3 regions of the Gynuella sp. genome follow, and region 1 is predicted to be linked to each of the others. Evidence: predicted binding sites of a transcription regulator. Region 1 holds the regulator's gene; each other region holds the start of a gene.
The links. Region 1 encodes PhoB, which activates phosphate uptake and scavenging genes when phosphate is short. Its sites were predicted from a motif close to TGTCATANNNNTGTCANA; they were not measured.
Positions count from the first base shown of each region.

Region 2: ACQY6I_RS05065 (phosphatase PAP2 family protein) is a predicted target of PhoB. The motif match lies at 5,295-5,312, and genes of this name have one in related genera.
Region 3: hexR (transcriptional regulator HexR) is a predicted target of PhoB. The motif match lies at 3,700-3,717, and genes of this name have one in related genera.

Region 1 is NZ_JBNKSF010000027.1:215,233-223,142, reverse strand. It holds gene ACQY6I_RS10820 (glycosyl hydrolase) at 1-335, opposite strand, end outside; gene ACQY6I_RS10815 (HU family DNA-binding protein) at 1,001-1,273, opposite strand; gene ACQY6I_RS10810 (FAD-dependent oxidoreductase) at 1,343-2,491, opposite strand; gene rd (rubredoxin) at 2,501-2,665, opposite strand; gene ubiA (4-hydroxybenzoate octaprenyltransferase) at 2,865-3,728, shown strand; gene phoB (phosphate regulon transcriptional regulator PhoB) at 3,831-4,523, shown strand; gene phoR (phosphate regulon sensor histidine kinase PhoR) at 4,554-5,879, shown strand; gene ACQY6I_RS10785 (response regulator) at 5,896-6,834, opposite strand; gene cysZ (sulfate transporter CysZ) at 6,859-7,647, opposite strand; gene ACQY6I_RS10775 (hypothetical protein) at 7,738-7,910, opposite strand, start outside.
Region 2 is NZ_JBNKSF010000014.1:37,598-45,507, forward strand. It holds gene ACQY6I_RS05050 (tRNA-(ms[2]io[6]A)-hydroxylase) at 1-580, opposite strand, end outside; gene trmA (tRNA (uridine(54)-C5)-methyltransferase TrmA) at 767-1,855, shown strand; gene ACQY6I_RS05060 (hypothetical protein) at 1,863-2,633, opposite strand; gene ACQY6I_RS05065 (phosphatase PAP2 family protein) at 3,181-5,247, opposite strand; gene ACQY6I_RS05070 (metallophosphoesterase) at 5,623-6,288, shown strand; gene ACQY6I_RS05075 (PqiC family protein) at 6,361-6,972, opposite strand; gene ACQY6I_RS05080 (intermembrane transport protein PqiB) at 6,982-7,910, opposite strand, start outside.
Region 3 is NZ_JBNKSF010000062.1:93,970-101,879, forward strand. It holds gene edd (phosphogluconate dehydratase) at 1-1,370, opposite strand, end outside; gene pgl (6-phosphogluconolactonase) at 1,391-2,086, opposite strand; gene zwf (glucose-6-phosphate dehydrogenase) at 2,199-3,674, opposite strand; gene hexR (transcriptional regulator HexR) at 3,937-4,809, shown strand; gene gap (type I glyceraldehyde-3-phosphate dehydrogenase) at 5,042-6,058, shown strand; gene pyk (pyruvate kinase) at 6,350-7,795, shown strand.

The DNA.
Region 1 (7,910 bases):
GTAATATAGCTGGTTTTACTACTGTCGCCGACAGGCATTTCCCCATAAAAAGAAACTGAGCCCCACCAGCGGTGAGTGGCTGTTGGTTCGCTGGAGGCCGGTCCGCTTAGCTGTGGGATTAATGGTTTCGGTGCGCCAATAATGCCTGAAGGAGGGTTACAGCCCTCGATACCAGGTTCCACTATACCGGCATTTTGAATCCAGTAACCATGGTCGATGGAGCATGTATATCCTTCCGGGTTGGCTTGGCTGCTGATGCTGCCCGACCCTACAGAGGTAATGGCTGCATGTGCCGATGTGCAGAAAGTACCTATAACCACACTGCTGATCAGCATAGTTGTTTGACACCGGTGCCAGATGTTTTTCTTACTGCGTTGCATAAGTTATTGTCCGCATAGTCCCATGTTATTGGTTACAACGAATATATTTCCAGCCTGGAAAACTCAAATGATTTCGAAAGTGCTTTGAAATATTGCTAGAGTGGTCACGCATGTCATGAGACATTCACACAGTAAGTAAAGGTTTGTTACGGATAGTCGAATGTTGATATAGATGTTAGAGGCTGATGCAATGTGCTGATCTTCGATGGAGCTGAGCTAACTTAAGAGGCCTTTGAAAAATAGCAATAGTTTGATGCTGGCGAGGAAGCACCCACTCGCAACACCGCAGTTTACTGGCGTAAATGAGGATGTGAGACTGGGGCTGACAACGTCCTGCGCGAAATTAGGCCATTTTTCAGAGGTTCCTTAATTCCAGTGTAGACCCATGAATGCAACGTTACAGTGTCCGTTTTGCAGTCGTAAACAGGATAATCCAGTCATAAAGTTGGCGGGCAGTCACCGTTGGCACTGTATGCACTGTCGACGCATGTTTTTGATTGTGGTCAGGAAGTCGTGGTGGGGGTGGCGCTATCAGACGCACATTATCTGAGCAGTTTTCCGGGGCAGAATCTATTGGCACAAAAAAACGGGCATGTGCCCGTTTTCCGCTATGAAACGTCTCAGTTTACAGCGTCTTTCAGTGCTTTACCGGCTTTGAATGCAACGGTATTGCTGGCTGGAATCTGAATGCTCTCACCGGTCTGTGGGTTTTTACCCGTCCGGGCGGCACGACTTCTTTTTTCAAAGGTGCCAAAACCAATCAGAGTGACAGAATCCCCTTTGCCAACTGCACCGGTAATTTCATCAAGAATCACATTTAGTACGTCAGCAGCTTTTTCTTTTGAGATATCCGCTTTTTCAGCAATCGCAGCAGCCAATTCTGGTTTACGCATAGATTTTCCCTCGTGTCATTATCATTATAGGCCCCAACAAAATTGGGGTAGTTAATTGAACCGGTTTGCTCATAGGAGTCCTGGAACCTGCTTGGTCAAAGCCATACGTTCCTTGACATACTCCCGGGTTAAAGCAAAGCCGAGTAATTGGTCGCCCTTGGTGTAGAGAGCTTTAATCCCGGATTCATTCTCTTCCACTGACCATTGACCTTGTTGGCCAGGAATGGGAGCCTGTATCACTATCGGACATGCTGGTGTTTTGACGACAACAGGCATAGCAGGGTAATGGACTTCCATGGGCGTACCATTGAGAGTGGCGGCCAAAGCCCTGGCAGCGCTCATCAATGGCAAGACATACAATAAAACATGACCTTCAACCTCGGCACAATCCCCTAACGCGAAAATGTGCGAGAAATTTGTCTCAAGATAACGATTTACTTTGATGCCATGGCCGGTAACCAGACCTGCTTCCTGTGCCAGGGTAATATTGGGACGCAAACCAATGGCAGAGAGTACGATATCCGATTCCAGCTCCTGACCATTTGTCAGCCAAGTCCTGATACCGGTTTCAGTTTTCATCATTCGATTGACCAGTGGTCCGAGATAAAACTGGACACCCAATTCTTCAAGGGATTGTTGCAGCTGTTGGGAAACCGGTGTTGGTAACAACCGCTCCATCAGCTGATTGCCTGGAGAAACCAGTTGTACTTGAAAACCAGCCGCTGCCAAGTCATTGGCAAACTCGCAACCAATCAGTCCTCCACCGAGCACTAATACTCGCTTCTTGCCGCTGAGATGCTCTTGAAAATGGGCAAACTGCTGTAGGCTGTTAACCGTAAAAACATGATCCCCGGCATCACCGGGAATCTCCTGGTTGTTGGGGGTCGCGCCGGTTGCAAGTACCAACCGATCAAAGGCAATGGTTTCTGAACCTATAAAAATCAGTCTGTTGTGGGGGTCGATATCCGTGACTTCGGTATTTATTCGAATGGTGGCATCAAGAATTTCCGACATTTTTCCTGGATCCGCCATGGTCAGGGTATTGGCGGTTTTTTCCTGGCTGATGGCATTGGACAACATGGGTTTGGAATAATTTCGACCATCGTCAGATGAAATGATGATCAGTTCCTGCTGCTTGTTGAGCTTGCGAAACTCCCTCGCCAGGCTGTACCCCGCGAGACCAGAGCCGATAATAATGATGGGTTTTGAGTTCGACATATCAACTCCTTACAGCTCGATCATTTCGAAGTCCTCTTTGCCAACTCCACAATCAGGGCAAGCCCAATCTTCTGGAATATCGCTCCAGGCGGTTCCAGGTTCAATCCCTTCTTCCGGTAAACCTTCGGCTTCATCATAAATGAAACCACAGACTATACATTGCCATTTTCTCATCACTTAACCCCCTATCGATTCTGCGGCCAAAGCTACTGAGCCTGTTTTGCAAAAGCAATAGCAGGGCTGTATTTCTCTACTAATTTCCTGGTATCGGTCACGCAAATTATCAACAAGTATAAGCATCAGATGATTCTGTTTCTGATAAACTGCGCAGCCATCATCAGTGTCCCAAGTTTGCGGTTTTGATCCCAATATTATGAATCAGGCTCTTAAATTACGGATTAATGCGTATATTGCGCTGACCCGTCTCAATCGTCCCATAGGAACATTTCTCGTTTTGTGGCCCACTTTATGGGCTTTGTGGCTGGCTGGTGGAGGGTTGCCGAAGATCTCCAATCTGCTGATTTTCATCACCGGTGTGGTGCTGATGCGCAGTGCCGGGTGTGCCATTAATGATTTCGCGGATCGAAATATTGATGGTCATGTTCAACGCACCCAGGCAAGGCCTCTTGCTTTAGGCATTATCAGGCATCATGAAGCTGTGATTCTGTTTGTGGTGTTGTGTCTGATTTCATTCGCTCTGGTGTTGATGACTAACCGGCAGACCGTCTACCTGTCGTTTGCAGGAGCAGCATTGGCATTCGCTTATCCATTTATGAAGCGCTACACCTATTTACCCCAGGTGGTGCTGGGGGCGGCTTTCAGTTGGTCGATTCCAATGGCATTTATGGCTGAAGCCGGGGAGCTGACATCAATTACCTGGCTGCTGTATACCGCCAATCTGCTATGGACAGTGGCGTATGACACTCTATATGCAATGGTTGACCGTGAGGACGATTTAAAAATTGGCGTGAAATCGACTGCTATTCTATTTGCCGAAGCCGATATTTTCGCAGTGGCAACTTTGCAGGGGCTGGCCTGGTTGACCTGGATACTGGTCGGTGTTCAGGCGGGGCTGGGACTATTCTACTACTTGGGCCTGTTGGTTGCTGGTGCTATGTTCTTCTGGCAGATCTGGAGTGTTCGCAATCGTGACCGCGACGCCTGTTTTAAAGCGTTTTTGCACAACAATTGGGTTGGAGCGGTTATTTTTGTGGGTATATTTCTGAACTTTCTATGACAGTCTATGAGTACCCATATTTGACACTGAGATGACAATTGTCACTAATTTGTCATAAAGGGGCAGTTTAATTTTGCCTGAGTCAAATTGAGTGAGATAGCTATGTCTGGAAAAACCATACTGGTCGTTGATGATGAGACCCCCATCCGAGAAATGATTGCCGCAGCGCTGGAAATGGCGGGTTATCACTGTATTGAGGCAGGTGATGCACAGGAAGCGATGTCAGTGGTAGTGGATCAGAAACCGGACCTGTTATTACTGGATTGGATGTTGCCTGGTTCCAGTGGCGTGGAAATCTGCCGGCGGTTAAAACGGGACCACCTGACAGCCGAAATACCGGTGATCATGTTGACGGCCAAAGGGGAAGAGGACCATAAAATTCAGGGGTTGGAGGCCGGTGCCGATGATTATATCACCAAGCCGTTTTCTCCCCGTGAATTGGTGGCGCGACTGAAAGCGGTATTACGCCGGGCTACCCCGCCTGGTGTGGAGGAGGCGATTGAAGTGAATGGCCTGAGGCTTGATCCAGGCAGTCATCGGGTCAGCTCAAATGGACAGGAAATTGAAATGGGCCCTACAGAGTTCAGGCTGCTACAATTCTTCATGAGTCATCAGGAACGTGCCTACACACGGGCACAGTTATTGGATCAGGTCTGGGGAGGAAATGTTTATGTGGATGAACGTACGGTCGATGTACATATTCGCCGCCTGCGCAAAGCCCTTGGTGACCAGTTGATGACCATGATTCAAACCGTACGTGGAACTGGCTACCGTTTTTCTGCAAAAATCAGCTGACTCCCAATTAGAATTGGATAACACTTTTCAATGATTAAAGATTATCGACGGCAGCATCTGACTTCTGTTGTTGCCATGGCTTTGGCCGTGATGTTGATTGGCGCCATTCTGGGCTATCCACTCATTGCCCTGCTGTTGTATCTGATCGGTTATGTCGCTTGGTCCATGTGGCAGCAGAACAAGCTGATCGAGTGGCTAAAACAAAAAGACACCACCGCAGAAAGTTTGCCGGACACCGACGGGCCGATGGGGATGGTATTTGATTATCTCTACGGATTATTACGTCGGCATCGTCTCGAAGTACACCGTCTCAATACCGTTATCAACCGATTCCAGACCTCCACATCTGCTCTTGAGGATGGGATTGTGATTGTGAATCAGGATGGCACATTGGAGTGGTGGAACGAAGCGGCTGGTGACTTGTTGAGTTTTCAGCCGCAGGACCGTGGCCAGCTGATTAACAACCTGATTCGCAGCCCTAAATTTCAAAAGTTTTTCCGCAATGCCGTTCCCCGTACCAAAGTGAATATTCCTGCTCCGAGACGCGAACATCTGACATTGCAGATTGCCATTACCATATATGGTGAAAACGAACGATTGCTATGGGTGCGTGATATCTCCCGACTGCGGCAACTGGAACAGATGCGCAAGGATTTTGTTTCCAATGCCAGCCACGAACTGCGTACACCATTGACGGTGCTGCAGGGGTATCTGGAAACATTTATTGATATGGGTGACGTGTTGCCAGAACGTATGCATCGGCCATTGCAGCAAATGCAGGCGCAGACCCGGCGCATGACCAATCTGGTCAATGATTTGATGCTATTGACCCGCCTTGATGGTGATGATGATCGTCGCGGAGACATGCAGGTACATGTAAGGCAGTTACTGGAAAGTATTGTTGAGGATGCGCAAGCCCTCAGTGGAGATAAACACCATCAGATAGAGCTCGATATCGAAACTGAAGCTGACCTGATGGGAGATCCGAATTCATTACGCTCCGCGTTTTCCAACCTAGTGTTCAATGCTGTGCACTATACTCCGGAAACCGGCCATATTCTCGTTTCATGGCGTCAGGATGAACGGTTTGCTTATATGAGCGTCAAAGACAGCGGTATTGGTATCGAAGCTCGTCACATTCCGCGTCTGACGGAACGTTTTTACCGGGTTAATGTTAGCCATTCTACAGCGACAGGAGGAACTGGCCTGGGGTTGGCAATCGTCAAGCATGCGCTGCAAATCCACGACGGTACATTGGATATTAGCAGTGAGGTTGGTAAAGGCAGCACATTTACCTGTCGCTTTCCTGTGAAGAATCTCTATCAACAACAGGAAGAGCAGCTGGCTGAGGAATAGTGGCTGGCTGTACTACTTAACGTACGGCTGCAATATATTTGGATAAAAACCCGAGTTTGTCCGGATCATCATCGACATATTTCAGTGATACCAGTAACTGGTCACAGGACATGTCTTTTTCCATCGCCGATATAGACACAATAAAACAGTTCATGCGTGCCACTTCTTCCGATTGGTCCGGCAGCTGAATATCGACGACAGCCTGATCAAAGACAATGGGAACCAGCTCTGCTCTGGGGATCTGCAGTAAGATTTCGACCAGATTGATATCGCGAATCACCGCAGTCACTGAATTGTGAGCTACTCGCAATTGTGCGGCACCTTTATTCCCCGACCGGCTTCTTGCCTTCACCGCAGCCTGTTTGCGCACCAGTTTTTCGGTGGCTGAATGGACTGCCAGAACACTGGCAGAGCCAGTGTTAGTTGAAGGTTTAGGAGGAGTAATTGAGGCTGCACCGAGCAGGTTCTGAGCCGAATCCTTGAACAACCCTTTAGGGTCATTACTCTGAGGCGCTGCTGTTGCGCTTTTTCCGCCGCCATTGAGTAATTCCTGGATATAATCCTTATGATTACGACTCAGGGCTTTGAGGATTTTTTTGAGTAATTGATCGTTGCTGAAGGGCTTGCCAATGTAATCACTGACACCGGCTTCTACTGCCTGTACAACGTTTTCTTTGTCACCACGGCTGGTAACCATGATGAATGGGGTTTTCTGCAGGTTATCCCGGTCCTCATATTCACGCAGCCAGGTTAACAATTGCAGGCCGTTCATTTCCGGCATTTCCCAATCGCATAAGATCAGGTCATAGGCATTTTTGGCAATCAGGTTTTGAGCTTTTTTGCCGTTGATTGCTTCATCAAGGCCAAGATCCGGAAAGAATCCGCGTAAAGTACGTTTTATCAGATCTCGTATAAATGCGGCATCGTCGATGCTCAGAATATTGATTCGGGCCACTCGATATTCCTGTGATTGTTTGGACTACTCTTCATCAGCATAGCAGCGATTTTGCTCAATTGCTGAATATCGATCGATCCAAAGATGTGTTGCTGCGACCACTGTCACGGGAATCACGAGAAAATTCAGTACGGGTACCAGAGTGGCTATTAACACCACAGAACCAAATCCCAGTGAGCGCAGTTTTTGCTGCCACAGCAGTTGTCGTGTGTCTTCGAATGAATGGCCGAGAATGTCCGCTGGATAATCAAGATATTGCAGGGCGGCCATCCAGGCAGAAAATAGCAACCACAAGAACGGAGCAGCAAGATTAAAACCCGGAATGAATGTGAAGATCAGTAATACCAAGGCGCGCGGCAGATAGTAGGCCAGTTTGGAAAATTCTCTGGCCACAGTTTTTGCCATCAAGGGCAACCAGTTTTTCCAATGTGCGAGATTTGAGTTTGTATTGATATTCGCCTGATCGATAATTTTTTCTGCCAGCAGACCACTGAACGGCGATGCTAACAAGGTTCCAAATATTGCGAATCCGAGTAGCCATAAGGGCAACAGGAAAACAATCAGCGAACCAATGAGCAGATTTTCAAGCCATTTTCTTGCTCCACCCAGCCAATCTGGCAGCCAGGATATCAGTGGCAGCAACAGGTGATCATCAATCATCTGCGTGAAGTACCAGACCAGTACACAGATAGACAGTGTGTTGATCAGCAGAGGAATGATCCAGAAGCGCTTCAGTCCGGGTGTCATTAACCAGCGAAAGCCGGCAAGCCAGTAGTGGACAGAATCAATAAAAGGAGTGTGTTTCAGAGCCATGGTAAAGCAGAGTGAATCCATCAAAGAGGCAGGAGACTAATCAAGATTATCTTAATTAGCAAAACAAAACCGCGGCTCAGAAACTCTCTGTTAATTGTCCAACAGCTGTACTCGTAATTTGAGTTTGTCCGGGTGCAATACCATACGAGCATAACGCAGACTTTTATAGCGCATATCCAACACCAGGGATTTGCGTAACTCCGCAATATCACTCTCTGGACACCGGGCACCAAACACCACATTAGTGAGTGTGTTTCTGGTTA
Region 2 (7,910 bases), on a different contig from region 1:
CACCAGATTCAATCAAGTAATTCTCAACTTCCCGAAAGTACTGGATACGATCAACCAGTGGTTCTTCGGTATAAAGGTCGGCAAGTTTCAGATAATCACGAAAATGACGAGCTTCTGACTTCAACAACGAGCGATAGAATGCTGCCAACTCATCATCAAGCACAGGCAATAAGGCAGCAAAACGTTCGCAGCTTCTAGCCTCTACAAATGCTCCGATTATCAACTTGTCGATCAGCATTCCGGGATCCTGCTTACGTATATGCTGGTGCAATCCACCAGCATATCTAGCTGCTGAAAGGTGGCCATAGTCAATGTTGCGTTGTTTCATAATTTTGAGCACCTGGTCAAAATGCACCAGCTCTTCTCTAGCCAACTTACTCATTTTGGCCAATAGCTCGGGCTTATCTACATAACGGTACATCATGCTCATTGCGGTCGATGCTGCCTTTTTCTCACACTGGGCGTGATCTATCAGTAGAATAGGCAGATTTTCCATAGCGGACTTAATCCAAGCTTCTGGAGTCCGACATCCCAAAAATTGATAAATCGCCTCAAGGTCAGCCTGTACTGCTTCCGTCATATTTTTAACCACCCTTAAATTTGAAAGTCCCGGATTCTACCGCAGCCCCTACCCCATATCAGCAAAATATCCTGCAGGGTAAACGTCACCAAGCATTTTCATGATAACGGTATAAATAATTAGAACTTCAAATTAGGTGCAAGATCATTATGATTGCGGGCCCAATTTCAGTACCAGTTGATTATTATGTCCGTCGGCCAAGTATACCCTGAACTCTACCAACAGCAGTTAGAACAAAAAACCACCGAGATTGCCAAGCAAATCCATTTACATGGCTTGGTGTTTCCATCACCAGAAGTTTTCGAATCAAAACCATCACATTATCGCATGCGAGCTGAGTTCAGGGTCTGGCATGAACAGAACGACAGTTTTTACATCATGTTTGATCCCAATACTAAGGAAAAAGTTCGAATAGACGAGTTCCCTGTTGGTAGTCAACGTATCAACGAACTCATGGTTTCTCTACGCCAACATTTTCTAGCCAATAAACAGTTACGACATAAACTTTATCAGGTGGAATTTCTGACAACGAGCACAAATGAAGCACTTGTCACGATGATTTACCATAAGGTGCTGGATGACGAGTGGGCCGAGCACGCTCGCTCTGTCGCCACTCAACTGAACATCAAACTTATTGGTCGTTCACGCAAGCAGAAAGTATTGCTCTCAGATAACTGGGTTGAGGAATGTTTTCATGTCACTGGGCGCGACTACCGCTATCGTCAGGTGGAAAACACGTTTACCCAACCTAATGCTGGCGTATGTGTCGATATGCTAAACTGGGCTTGCACTCAAGCGGCCGACTGTACTGGGGACCTACTTGAACTGTACTGTGGCAATGGTAATTTTACGCTACCTCTAGCGGCAAAGTTTCCGAACGTTCTAGCTACTGAAATTTCGAAAAACTCAATCAAAACTGCTATTGAAAATGCTCTTCAGAATAACATCAATAATGTCTCTTTCTTTAAAGCCAGCAGCGAGGAGTTCAGTTCAGCCTGGCTAAAAAAAGATGCCCGGCTTCATCAAAAAATGAATCTGGACAATTATAAACTGGAGACACTGTTTGTTGATCCACCACGTGCGGGACTAGACCCAGATACAATAGAACTCGCCAGAAACTTTAAACATATAATATATATTTCGTGCAATCCACAAACGCTAATAGACAACATTGCAAATTTGTCCGACAACTTTGTGGTTAGCTCTTTTGCCCTGTTCGACCAATTTCCATATACCCATCATATGGAATGCGGTGTTTTGTTAACACGTAGATAAAGTCTAATCACTTGTTTTCGTTTTTAAGAACGAAACCACTGTGGAAATGAAATGGAATACCCGTATCGGTCTGGCCAGAAAGGTTCAAATCATATAACTGATTGACTTTTAGCTCAGGGTATTCAAGCCCCCAATGAGTCTGGCGAGTCTCTGCAGCCGTAACCAGTTGACGCTGAGTATCTGTCATTTCATATAACTCAAGCCGATACTGATCAACATCCTGGAGGCTTTGCCAGTTAACATTGAGCATATGTGTTTTTCTATTATGCGACAGTCGAAACCCACTAAATGAAAGAGTCTCTGAAACATTTTCTGATGGTGGATCAGTCGCCAAAATATGATCACGACCAAAAGTAGTAATCACCATATCATCACTCCATACATTTATCTTACCAACCATAAATGTAAGGAGTGCGGTCATGGGAATAACAAACAGCCAGCTTCTATCTGGTTTTAAAAATGTGATGATACTTCGCCAGGAATACCTTTTTTTGGCTCGTAAGTCAGTGGGCCTGAGATACTCGGCCAAAGCCAATGTATGAGCCTGTTGATATACCAAGCGTTTGAGGTTTTCCCGATCAGACTGTTGATTGAAAGAGCTCAAATGTTGCTCTACGATCGCTCTGGCCTGTTGCATACTCTGGGCTTTTTTTCTGCATTCAGAACAGTTCTCCATATGCTGACGCTGGCTTTCCAGGCACTCCTGTGTCGGGTCCTGAGCGTATTCATGTAAATCACTTTCTGTTAAGTGCCGATGCTTTGCTTCACCTGCGGTCATATCTAGATCCACCTAGTTTGCTCATATCTAAAACGGACCAGCGAAAATATATCCCGAAAACCGACTGATAGTATTATTATTCCTTGGCCCAGCCGACTGGTCAGTTCTTTCAGCGCGTAACTCTAAAATAGTACATTTATAGAAGAACGCTTAACTTTTTATATAGATCATCAAACTCGTTCTTGCTAATAATTCCAGTCAGGAAACAAATGTTATTTATGACGAACAACATATATCCTTTAGCGTCTTGCAAACAGCTCGAACTATACATTTGAAATACTTATGTTCTTAGCACATGCTGAGGCTTGTTGCGTATTTACCGTCCAACTTATGACTTTGTACAAACTCATCATGGGCGTATTTTAATTTTTATAATAGCAACCATCACAAATTTGTCATGTCAGAGAATGCCATCACCAAAAAATAATTTCCAGGCACAATCATCGCACCAAGTTGAAGCAGTAGTAAGATTTACCGGAACTGACGACAAACAGAGAACGAAGAGAAGAGCGCGGTCACAACCGACCCACGCTCTTAATTGGTAGCACTATAGCTTTATAACAATACGGTTATCTTCATAAATAATATCAAGTAACCTGCCATCTTGTGTCACCGCGGAATCGAAACGACCATGAATATCATTCGCTTGAATGACTGCAAGCGTATCGCCTTGTTTGAATTGATCAGTATTATCCAAATCAATCAATACATTACCTGCTTTAATATTCATGTCTCCATGAACCAAAAGACCGCCTTGGTTATGCCCACTCAACTCAAAAGACAATGTCCCATTTACCTGGGTGTAGCGCTTACCAACAACAAGAGGTTTTTCTGATCGGACAATAACAGCACCTGCATTTACAAAGACATCACCAGATCCAAACGCGTTACTTGACGCTGCTACCAATGCCCCACCGTTCAACACCGTTCCACCTTGATAATTGTTGCTTCCGGTCAACACCAGCTTCCCACTTCCAGATTTAACCAGCTTGCCTTTACCATGGATATCGTTATCCCAGGAATCAGCTGCGTTGAAATATCCTTTTGTTGCATCCATATTTACATAGACGTCTCCAACAAAAGCACCATACCCATCTGAAGCAGTCACCAGATCAATACGCCCCCACCCATTTGAGTCATCCAAAACCGGATAACCGGAATCAATACCTGTGGTATAGAGAACCACTCGCCGCTGCTGGCCAGTCAAATATGGAAAGCGGGATTTCAATAAAACTTCCGCGCCTTTCGGAACAATCATTTCCTGCCCGACTTTTGCAGGATCCTGTTTAAACGAATAAACCAGTTTCTCGCGATAATAGGCTTTGTTTGCTTTGTCATCAGCAAACGGGTCATCAGCGCCCCCAGATTGAGCGTATTGCATCAGGGATTCTTCATCGCGGATTCGCGCTTCAAAGTATTTGCGGGTGTTAGCTAACGCAGCATCCGCATCACTGGAATATCGATTAATATATGCAGCTGCGAGAGCTGTAGCCATAATGCGTCCGCCGATGACATCCAATGGAGAGTGATAACCAGAGATAATTCTATCCTCACCCAACTTTGCCGCCCTGGTAAGTAATTCAGGATAACGTTCCGGAACTGCGTAAGCGTAAGCGAAGGCTGCCAGATACCCAGCATTCGTATGACCGCTGGGAAATCCACAGTCTTTATGGCGACCGCGATTTTCCAAAGAATAAATTAATGCAGGAACAACCTGGATATGCGAATCATAAACAGGAATCGTCCTTTGACCCATCTTCCGATTACCCGCTTCTCGTGGTTCACCAGAACCGAGCGTTATGGTTCCAGTCTGCCTCACATTACCGTCATTATTCATCGTCCATGGGCGAGGTGAACAGTAGAAATATTTGGCTGGAGAAGTCGTGCCTTCAGGTCCTCTCATGATGTTCAGAAACTTCACAAAAGAACCTAACTCAGAGTCCACTGAAGCAGTACTTGAGTCCATCTCTTCGTATAAAATGACCTCATTAACATTGAAAAATTTTTCATCTGATGTTTTTAAATATTGGTCGGTAATATCATGCTGAATCAATGAGCGAGCACCAGCCCCCTGCTTATACCATTCAGCCAGAGGTCCAAGTCCATCAATAAGACTGTTATTTTTTGAACGTAAGTCATCAAGATATGCATCTAGGGCATCCTGATAACTTCGCTCATACCCCGGTACAGATCCAGTTACCCGCAACGAATAAGACATATTTTCCTGCCACACAGCGGCATCAACAATATGGGTATTCATAAACCGATTTTTAGGACCACTACCATTGGCTTCTCCGTTTGCCCATTCCACATCCCCCAATGACCAGACATCATCAAGTCCTTTAAGCAGTCGAATAACGGGATTAACCGAGCGATCATATTTGTTGATTGAGTTGCCATGAGTATCTTTACCAGTCTGAGCAATAAAGTTTTCTACAATTGGTAATGGATACATGACGTCAGGTTCTACGATGGTCTTTTCATAACCCATCCCTGCAGGTTCTGCAGGAAGGCTTATAATTGCCTTGGCATTATTGTTAGCACAATTTGTAAGGATAGGCATAAATGCCACCGCCATAGCAAGTAACTTATATCTGCTATCAATCTTGTACATGTTGCCACCTGTCATTCTTGTAATTGTCATTTTAAAGCAACTTTTTATATGACACTTTTATGAAAACAGATGCAATCATTAGAACTTTATTTGAAATTTTTTCATCGCCATACAAAAAATTCATCTACCGCTTTAGTGTTGATTGACACGATTCCCTCTTGTTCTTTTCTGTCTCAGCTGTTTGACACGACAAAAATCATATATAGATGAGTTGGTTTTTAATGCCATACCTTTCAGTCATATCGCCCCCCCAATATCTTCATGCTTAACATGCAGGTACGACCAACCGGCCATAACTACCCACTCTTCTTTAAAATATTACAGCAGCTCATAACTTTGATAGAGTGATTCCCTCAATCACCGAACATCAGTCCTATGCCCAAACATTTACGAGTTAAAGCAAACTTCTCAGGACGCGATTTTGTAATCGGTGATTTGCATGGAATGTATCCGCAATTGGAGACCAAACTGGAGGGAGTAAATTTTGACAGCACACGAGATCGCTTATTTTCTGTCGGGGATCTTATTGATCGCGGTGAGGAAAACCTTCGCTGTTTGAACCTATTGAAAGAACATTGGTTTTTTTGCGTGCGCGGTAATCATGAGCAAATGCTGATTAACACGATTTTGGATAATGATCCGATTGCTGAAAAAATCTGGCATTTCAACGGTGGGAACTGGGCAACCAGCGTAGACAAAAAGCAACTTAAAACGATAGCACGTCAGTTGCGCAAATTACCCTGGACCATTGAGATTGAATCACCAGTTCCAGATGATGATCCTGTCGGTATTTGTCATGCAGAATATCCTTTATCTACCTGGAAACAGCGGATCCGAACCCACAGTGATATGTTTTATCATAACCTTTTGTGGTCACGGAAGCAGGCCACCCAGCGATATATTCGAAAAGTGAGCGGCGTGCAGGCAATATATTGTGGTCATACGATTTTCGCGGAACCATTGCAGCTGGGTAATTGCCATTTCATAGATACGGGATGCTTTCAAACTGGGCGGCTGCATATAAAACAGTTATTTTATTAATCAAAGACATCAGGATGACCTGATTGCCGGATTCATAACTACGCAGGGCTTCTAACAGGCAGGTTTTGGTCGTTAACTGGCAAAAGCGCTGGGGCACTGTAACAGCCCATTTTCGTCGACCGTTCCAGCGATAACTTTGGCCAGCTCAGCTAAAGTCTCTTGCATCCCTATTGCAATCGCCTGATATCCACGCCCCAAAGGTTTGTGGAGTTGACTTCGACATATCAACCGAATAGACGATGTGTCTTTAAAACCAACCGTCCAGTCTGCAACCAGAACAATTTTCTCATCAGTCCAGATATCCAACCTTCTGACCTCGATGTTGACTCTTAGCAGTCGCTTCGATGCGGCGTCAGCCAATCCCCGACTACTGGGAACTTGCCAATATGCGGATAGCTGGTCCGAAAGAGACTCAGTCAACTCCTCTCCTAGATTGCTGGACCACTGCTGATTATCCAGCAACAAAACGCCATTTAATCCATTACGAACAACAAACTGAGGTCGGTCAAGAGCCTCGGGAACATACACTGGCAATACGTCGATCACAAATGGCATAACCGCTGGATGCAGTTGAGATTGTGGCTTAGAGCTCATTAGCGTGTAGTAATGAATCGGTGCTGATACACATGATGACATCAATGCGACGACTATCAGCAATACTCCCAAAAAAGATGTTTTTTCCATATTTCTTACTTACTCCACTCGAACATTTTCCGGCCGCCCACGAATCAAGGCTTCGGGATTGCGACTCAGTAAATCCGTAAGATTACGTAAGGACTTAGCGGCACGTTGAAGCTCCAGCATCGTTTGCTCCAGGTTTTGCTGCATGGGAGCATCTTCAACAAGCAAACCATCGACCCGCGAGAATGTTGTTTGCAATTGCTGGGAAGCCTGCTGGAAGGATTCCAATGTCTGAATAGCACTTTGCTGTAAGGGAGATTGCTCGTCCAGAGTTCCGCTTAATTGGGTAACCATTGTATTAATGCTGCTTAATGTATTACTAAGCTCCGGTACTAACCCGGTATTAAACTGCTTAAGGGTTTTATCCAATTCAATCAGGCTTTGATCCAAATGAATGGCAATACTGTCCAAAGGCATTTTTTCAATCTTGCCCATGATGCTTGCCAGCTGAACTTGCAAACGGTCAAAGTCGCCGTCCACAGTGGGCAATACTATTGGCTCAGCCGTGGCATTAAAATCTACTTTTTCTGCATTTGGCATAAAATCAAACGCAACATACAACTGACCAGTCAGTAGATTTCCGGTGCGAACCTGTGCTCTCAAACCGTTATCAACGAGGTTTTTGATAAACGCGACAATCTCTGCATGACTGCTGTTGTCATTGGGTAATTTATTGCGAACCGTCCCCAGTCGACCAGGATAAATCCTGGTCGCCACCTCTGCAGGGAACAGGCCGGTTTGCTCATCGTAGTCCAACTCAATTGAAACCACAGAACCAATATTCACACCCGAAAACTCTACCGGGGCACCAACCGTCAAACCACGAAGCGGCTTGGAAAACCGCAGTAACACCGAAATAGCCACCCCATCAGGTGGTTTCATCGCTTCGTCTTTATCAACGGCGAGAGTAAAAGCGTGGTCAGTAGGGGCAGGCCCTGAGT
Region 3 (7,910 bases), on a different contig from region 1:
TGCTGCTGGCTTTCAAACACAACTGCAGGAGCCTCAATGATCCGGTTTTCCGGAGCAACTGCAGACACTTTGATCACCCCAACCCCAATATTGCCACGCACAACCTGAAGTCCACCTTCGGGGCTGAACGGCCGGGTAACAGGGCGTACTACTTCTTCATCCAGACTATCGGCACTGCACCCCTTCCATTCAATACTGCCGTTATGACCTAAAAACGGTTCCCGGGTATAACGCTCCAACCCATAACCCGCCACAGTATTAACGTCTTCATGCAGCATAGAACCCGCCAGCAGCTCACGTATCACGAATGGCAATCCGCCTGCGGCATGAAAATGGTTTACATCCGCCTTACCATTTGGGTAGACACGCGCCAACATTGGTACAACGGATGATAATTCAGAGAAGTCATCCCAGGTAATTTTGATTCCCGCCGCTGCAGCCGCAGCCACAATATGCATGGTCAGGTTGGTAGAACCACCTGTAGTCAACAACCCTACCATCCCATTCACAAACGATTTTTCATCAATCATCCTGCCAACCGGCATATAAGAACCGTTGGTCGATGTCAGCCTTAGCACCTGTTGCGCTGCGCTTATGGTTAACTTCTCGCGCAAAGGATCGTTAGGATTGACGAATGATGATCCAGGCAAATGCAAGCCCATAATTTCCATCAACATCTGGTTGCTGTTGGCAGTTCCATAAAAAGTACAGGTACCCGCCGAGTGATAAGAACGACTTTCTGTTTCAAGCAACTCCTGCCGGGACACCTTACCTTCAGCAAACAATTGTCTGACTCTGGACTTCTCCGAGTTGGAAATCCCGGTCGGCATAGGCCCCGCGGGCACAAAGATGGTTGGCAGATGCCCGAACCTCAATGCTCCGATCAGCAAACCAGGCACAATTTTGTCACAGACTCCCAAATACAGCGCTGCATCAAACATGTTATGAGAAAGCGCAATAGCCGCCGACATGGCAATCTGATCACGACTGAACAGACTGAGCTCCATCCCGGTCTGCCCCTGAGTGACACCATCACACATTGCCGGCACCCCACCTGCCACCTGTGCAGTACAGCCCATTTCCATGACCGCTTTTTTGATCTGCTGCGGAAAATGCTCATAAGGTTGATGCGCGCTCAACATATCATTGTAAGCGGTTACGATACCCACATTAGCAGCATTCATAAGCTTAATGGTTTCTTTCTCCTGAACGCCACAGGCCGCAAAACCGTGAGCCAGATTGGTACAACCAAGCGATTGGCGTACAGGAAAATTTTCACCGGCTTTATCGATCAAAGCCAAATAACGAGTACGGCTGTTTTGACTGCGTTCAATAATTCTGTCGGTGACAGCCTGGACGGTAGGGTTCATAGTAGGGTCTCTGATAAGGTTTAAGCATGTGTCCAATAGACATCTAAATCGACAATAGACTGATCGATAACAGACCTAACCGGATATTCAGTCAACGGACCTGCCTGACAGGCCGCTTCAAAAATCTGTTTTTTCTGAGCACCGGTTATGTGCAGAAACAACGACTCAGTTGCCAGAATCCTCGCCAGCGTCAAAGTCATTCGCTCATGGGGAGCCGTCACTGGATCTGCAGCACAACAGCTATACTCTGTATTCATATCAACAGCTGCTGCCAATTGAGGCGATTGCGGGAAAAAGGATGCGGTATGACCATCCCCTCCCATACCCAGCACAACCACTGAAAATTTTGCTGGTAACTGTTGTAACACCGAATGGAGTGCAGCAACCCCTTGCTCAGCACTTGAATGCTCATTCTTAAGCCCGATAAATTGCGCCGCAGCTGCAAAGTTCTGCAACAAACAATCACGCACCAGCTTCTCATTGCTGTCAGCATGTTCAGGACCAACCCAACGCTCATCCACCAGGGTGACGATTACTTTTTCCCAGGCCAGCTCCATGTTGCTCAAATGGGCGAACAGCCCCTTTGGAGTACTGCCTCCAGAAACAGCCAGTGAGGCAACAGCGTTATTATCGATATCCCGCTGTAATTGCTCTGCAACAGCGATCGCCAATGCCTGATCCAATGCGTCAGTCGAAGAGTATTCATGTAAATTCATATGCTTCCTTAGAGTCAGTAAGCTTTAATCAGTACGCGACATTTACCAGCACAAACATAGAACTGCTGCTGACACATCACTCGCAGAATTTCCGACCATTCCAGTGGCCCGGCTACTTGCTTTCATGCCAGCTACGACCATCTTTGGCCACCAGTTCAAAGGCTGTCTGCGGCCCCCAGGTCCCGGACATATAAGTACTGGGCAACCCGGCATGCTCAGCCCAGCCAGTCAGAATGGCATCACACCACTTCCAGGCTGCCTCAACTTCCGCCCGGTGAACAAATAACGTTGAGTTACCCCTCATGACATCAAACAACAAACGCTCATAAGCCTCGGGAATTCGTTTATCAGCATACTTGTCAGGCTGAGTCAGATTCAGGGTAACGGGATGAACCTCCATTCCTTTTCCAAGACCTGGAACCTTGTTCATCATATATAGCTGCAGACTTTCTTCCGGCTGCAACCTAATCACCAGCTTGTTAGCCATAATGTTGGAAGATTCTGGGAAAATGCTGTGTGGAACGTCTTTGAACTCGATGACAATTTCGCTGAATCTCGCCGGCAGACGTTTACCGGTACGAAGATAAAAAGGAACCCCACGCCAACGCCAGTTATGAATATCAGCCCGGATTGCAACGAAGGTTTCTGTCGTGCTGTCAGGCTTTCCACCTTCTTCCTGGGTATATCCTGGAACAGATGCCCCATTTGCAACGCCTGAACCATACTGTGCCCGGACGGCATGCTCCCTGACCTCAGAAGCACTCATGATTTTAAGAGACTTCAGTACCTTGATTTTTTCGGCGCGTACAGCATCCTGATCAAGACTGACCGGAACCCCCATTGCCACCAGACATAACAATTGCAGCATGTGGTTTTGAACCATATCACGAAGAGCACCTGAGTCATCATAATACCCCCAGCGCCCCTCAACACCGACCGTCTCAGCCACAGTAATCTGTACATTATCGATATGGCTATTGGTCCATACAGGCTCAAACAACGCATTGGCAAAACGGACCGCAAGCAGATTCTGTACTGTCTCTTTTCCCAAATAGTGGTCGATACGGTAGATATTGTCTTCATCAAACACTTCCGCCACTGCGTCATTGATGACAATAGAAGAAGCAAGATCCTTCCCTAATGGCTTCTCAAGGACCACTCTGCTGTGTTCCGAAACCAGATTATTTGCCTTAAGTCCTCTGCAAATCGGGCCGAACAGCCCCGGCGCGGTGGACAGGTAGAATATGGTATTTCCAAGACATGCATCGTTACCGAGAACTTCGGATAAATGTTGGAAAGTTTCATTTTTACTGGCATCGACGGAAACATACGAAAGGCGCTCAGAAAAACGATCCCATACAGTTTCATCCATGTACTTTTCGGCCACGAACTCTTCCAGCCCCTTACGAACCATGCTCTGGAACTCAACTCTCTCCAGTGCAGTCCTCGATGCTCCGATAATTTTGGCTGCAGGCGCAAGCTGATCGTCTTTATCCAGAAAATAAAGCGCTGGCATCAATTTACGAATCGAAAGGTCCCCATTACCGCCAAATATCACGAAATTACAAGCGTCATTATGTAGTTTCATGCCTTTAAATGCTCTCCAAAAATAATGTCACATTAATGTTGTACGACCCCGAATCACATCGGCGAAAAGGTAATTTTTGTAATTTTCTTACATTTTGCCCGAATTCAGTATCTAATAACAACCTGAAACAGCAACCAGACATTCGCTTGAGTTGACATCCAGATCTGCAGGATGCACTAAAATTGATTCTGAATATAATTACAGAATTACATGACATTATTCATGTACGATAGCGCACAACAATAATAGTGGTATAAATATAGTGACTGAGACAGACCATAGCAGCAATCTTCTTGAACGCTTGAAGTCCAACCCGGACTGCCTGAGTAAATCTGAAAAAAAAGTGGCTCAGGTTATTCTGAGCAACCCTGACTCAGCCATTCGTTCCAGTATTGCCTCTCTTGCAAAAGCCGCCAATGTCAGTGAACCAACGGTAAATCGTTTCTGTCGCTCATTGGGATGCAGCGGATTTCCGGATTTCAAGTTGAGACTGGCTCAATGTCTGGCCACAGGTACACCTTATATCAACAGAGATGTGGAATCTGACGATACGGTTGAACAGTACACCCGGAAAATTTTCGAAGCGAACCTGAGCGCCATTAGTGATGCTCAGCGGTCATTGGATTACAATGCCGTTGCCAAAGTGGTTCAGACACTGGCAGATGCCAAAAAAATCGACTTTTTCGGTTCCGGCGGCTCTGGTCCGGTTGCGCTGGACGCACAACATAAGTTTTTTCGTCTGGGCACTCCTGTTGCCGCACATACCGACTCACTCATGCAGCGTATGGCTGCTGCCGGGGCCAGTCCTGGCGATGTCATCATGATAATTTCCAACACTGGTCGCACCATACCTCTCATCGAGGCAGCCACCATTGCCCGTCAGGCAGGCGCAACAGTTATCGGACTAACCACCCCCAGTTCACCATTGACGGAAGTATGCGATCTTTACCTGGGTGCAGAAAACTCCGAAAATACCGAAATCTATACACCGATGAGCTCCAGACTCATTCATCTGGCTATCATTGATGTACTGGCTACTGGGGTATCATTATTGAGGGGCCCTGATTTTCAGGATCATTTGAGAATTATCAAAGAAAGCCTGGCGGAAACCCGCATTTCCAACAAAGACAAGTAACAGGGTCGTCATTTTTCCTCTGCTACAATTGAACATTGTTTTATCGAAAGTTTGAAATGTAGTTTTATTACAATTTTTTAGCGGGCAAGATCACTTACTGTAGAATTGTTGCGCTATATCATGGTTAAATACGTAATAAACCTACATATTTAAGCCATCTTTTACGTGGCGGCCAAACCAGTCAATGAACTTCTGACTGATGGCCCTCAAAACTTCTATAAAGGAGCACAACATGTCTAAAATCCGTGTCGCGATTAATGGCTATGGCCGTATTGGCCGTAACGTTCTACGTGCATTATATGAATCTCCTGAACATCTGGAAAAAATTCAAATTGTTGCCATCAACGATTTGGGCGATGCCAAAATCAATGCCCATTTGACCAAATACGACACAGTGCATGGCAAATTCGTCGGGACTGTTGAGCAAGACAACGATGCTCTGGTTGTAAATGGCGACAAAATAGCAATTCTGTCTGAGCGCAACCCTTCTGAGTTGCCCTGGAAAGAACTCAGTGTAGATGTGGTTTACGAATGTACCGGTTTCTTCGCCAGTAAAGAAAAAGCCAGTGCTCACCTTGATGCTGGTGCCAAAAAAGTAATCATCTCTGCACCTGCTGGTGGCGTTGACGCTACTGTTGTATACGGTGTGAACCAGTCAGTTCTGACTTCTGACATGACCGTTATTTCAAATGCTTCCTGTACCACCAACTGTCTGGCTCCTATCGCTAAACCTCTTAACGACAAGCTGGGTATCGAAAGCGGCCTGATGACCACGATTCACGCCTATACCAACGATCAGCGCCTTTCTGACGTATATCACTCAGACCTCTACCGTGCCCGCGCTGCAGCTATGAACATGATTCCTACCAAAACTGGTGCAGCAGCAGCCGTTGGCTTGGTTGTGCCTGAGTTGGCTGGCAAGTTCGATGGTATGGCGGTACGCGTTCCAACCATCAACGTTTCATTGGTTGACCTGTCATTCCTGGCACCTCGCGAAACCACTGCTGAAGAAGTCAACCAAATTATTGAGGACGCTATTGCTGCGGACCCAGTATTGGCAAAAGTACTGTGTGTCAACAAAGAACCATTGGTTTCTACTGACTTCAATCACAGCACTTTCACTTCCAATTTCGATGCGACCCAAACAAAAGTACAAGGCAAGCTTGTAAAAGTCATGTCATGGTATGACAATGAATGGGGCTTCTCGAATAGAATGCTCGATAACACAATTGCGTTAATGAATGCCTGATTAGGTTCAGGTGGAAAAAAAGTCTAATGGTAATGCCATTGGACTTTTTTCGTTTAAGGGGCTAGCAAAATTTCGATAGCCGCTAACTTTGTAATAATGCGAACTGTTGCACTAAGCGAATTTCCGCTTATCGCATAAAAGAATAAATAACCCTTCAGCAGGCTTTTCCTTTGGGAATATATTTTGATAGTGGCTATGGGGACTTTATGACAGTACACGTTAAATTACGTAATGAGAGCCTTAAAACAGCGGGCTCTCATCAACAAATGATCTTCAAGTGAGAATTAGGAAATGACTAGACGCACAAAAATCGTCACTACTCTGGGTCCAGCAACTGATAATTACGAAACACTCGAACAACTGATTCTGGCAGGAGCTAACGTTGTTCGACTGAACTTTTCTCACGGCTCTCCCGAAGATCACAAACGTCGAGCCGACTGGGTCAGAGAAATTTCTGAAAAACACAGCAAGTATGTTGCCATACTGGGCGACTTACAGGGACCCAAAATCCGTATATCCCGCTTCAAGGATAAAAATGTCGAGCTACTTGAAGGACAGGATTTTTTACTGGATATCGATCTGGACAAAGATAGTGGTGACAACGAAAAAGTAGGTGTTGATTACCAAGCTCTGGCAAAAGACTGTGCTCCGGGAGACATCCTGCTGCTGGATGATGGGCGTGTTCGGCTGGAAGTGAAATCCGTGGAAGGTAACAAGATTCTGACCAAAGTTGTCCTGGCCGGTCCATTGTCAAATAACAAAGGCATCAACAAGCTGGGCGGTGGTCTTTCGGCCCCGGCACTGACCGAAAAAGACAAAGCCGATATTGTGACGGCATCTGAAATCGGCGTCGATTATGTTGCGGTATCTTTCCCAAGAAATGCTGCGGATATTAACCAGGCCAGAGAATTACTGGCTACCGCAGGATCCAGTGCAGAAATCATTGCTAAGATTGAACGTGCTGAAACAGTACTCGATCACGACCTTCTGGATGAAATTATCCTCGCTTCAGACGGAGTAATGGTTGCCCGTGGAGATCTGGGCGTAGAGATCGGTGATCCACAATTGATTGGCGTTCAAAAACATATTATCGAACGCTCCAGAATACTGGATCGTACTGTCATCACTGCCACGCAGATGATGGAATCCATGATCAACAACCCCTTTCCAACCCGCGCCGAAGTATTTGATGTCGCAAATGCAGTTTTGGATGGCACGGACGCAGTCATGTGTTCTGCTGAAACCGCTGCTGGTAAATACCCTGTGGAAACTGTCCGGGTGATGCACGATGTCTGCCTGGGTGCAGAAAAAGTCAGAAGAGCCCAACGCTCCAAACATCGTCTGGACGAACAGTTCAAGCGTACAGACGAAGCCATTGCAATGTCTGTTATGTACACAGCCAACCACCTCAAAGGGGTTAAAGCGATTATCTGCCTCACAGAATCCGGATCGACTCCGTTGTGGATGTCACGGATCAGCTCAGGTATTCCCATTTACGCACTTTCACGCCACATGGCCACACTGTGCCGCGTTGCCCTCTATCGCGGTGTCACCGCAACCAGTTTTGACGTGACCACACAGGATCCTGTGTGGGTAAATCGCAATGCAGTTGAAACACTCAAAAAACAAAATCTGGTATCCGATGGCGACCTTGTGATTATCTCCAAAGGCGACCACCATGGTGTTCATGGCGGAACCAACACCATGCAAATATTGAGCGTCGGTAATATCACCTGATTCGAACTGCATTACCAAACAAGCCAGTCTGTCTTTTCGGCTGGCTTTTTTACATATGAACTAACCTAACCTGAAAACAATATTGCTCCATCATTACGAGTAGGAGAGAGGAACC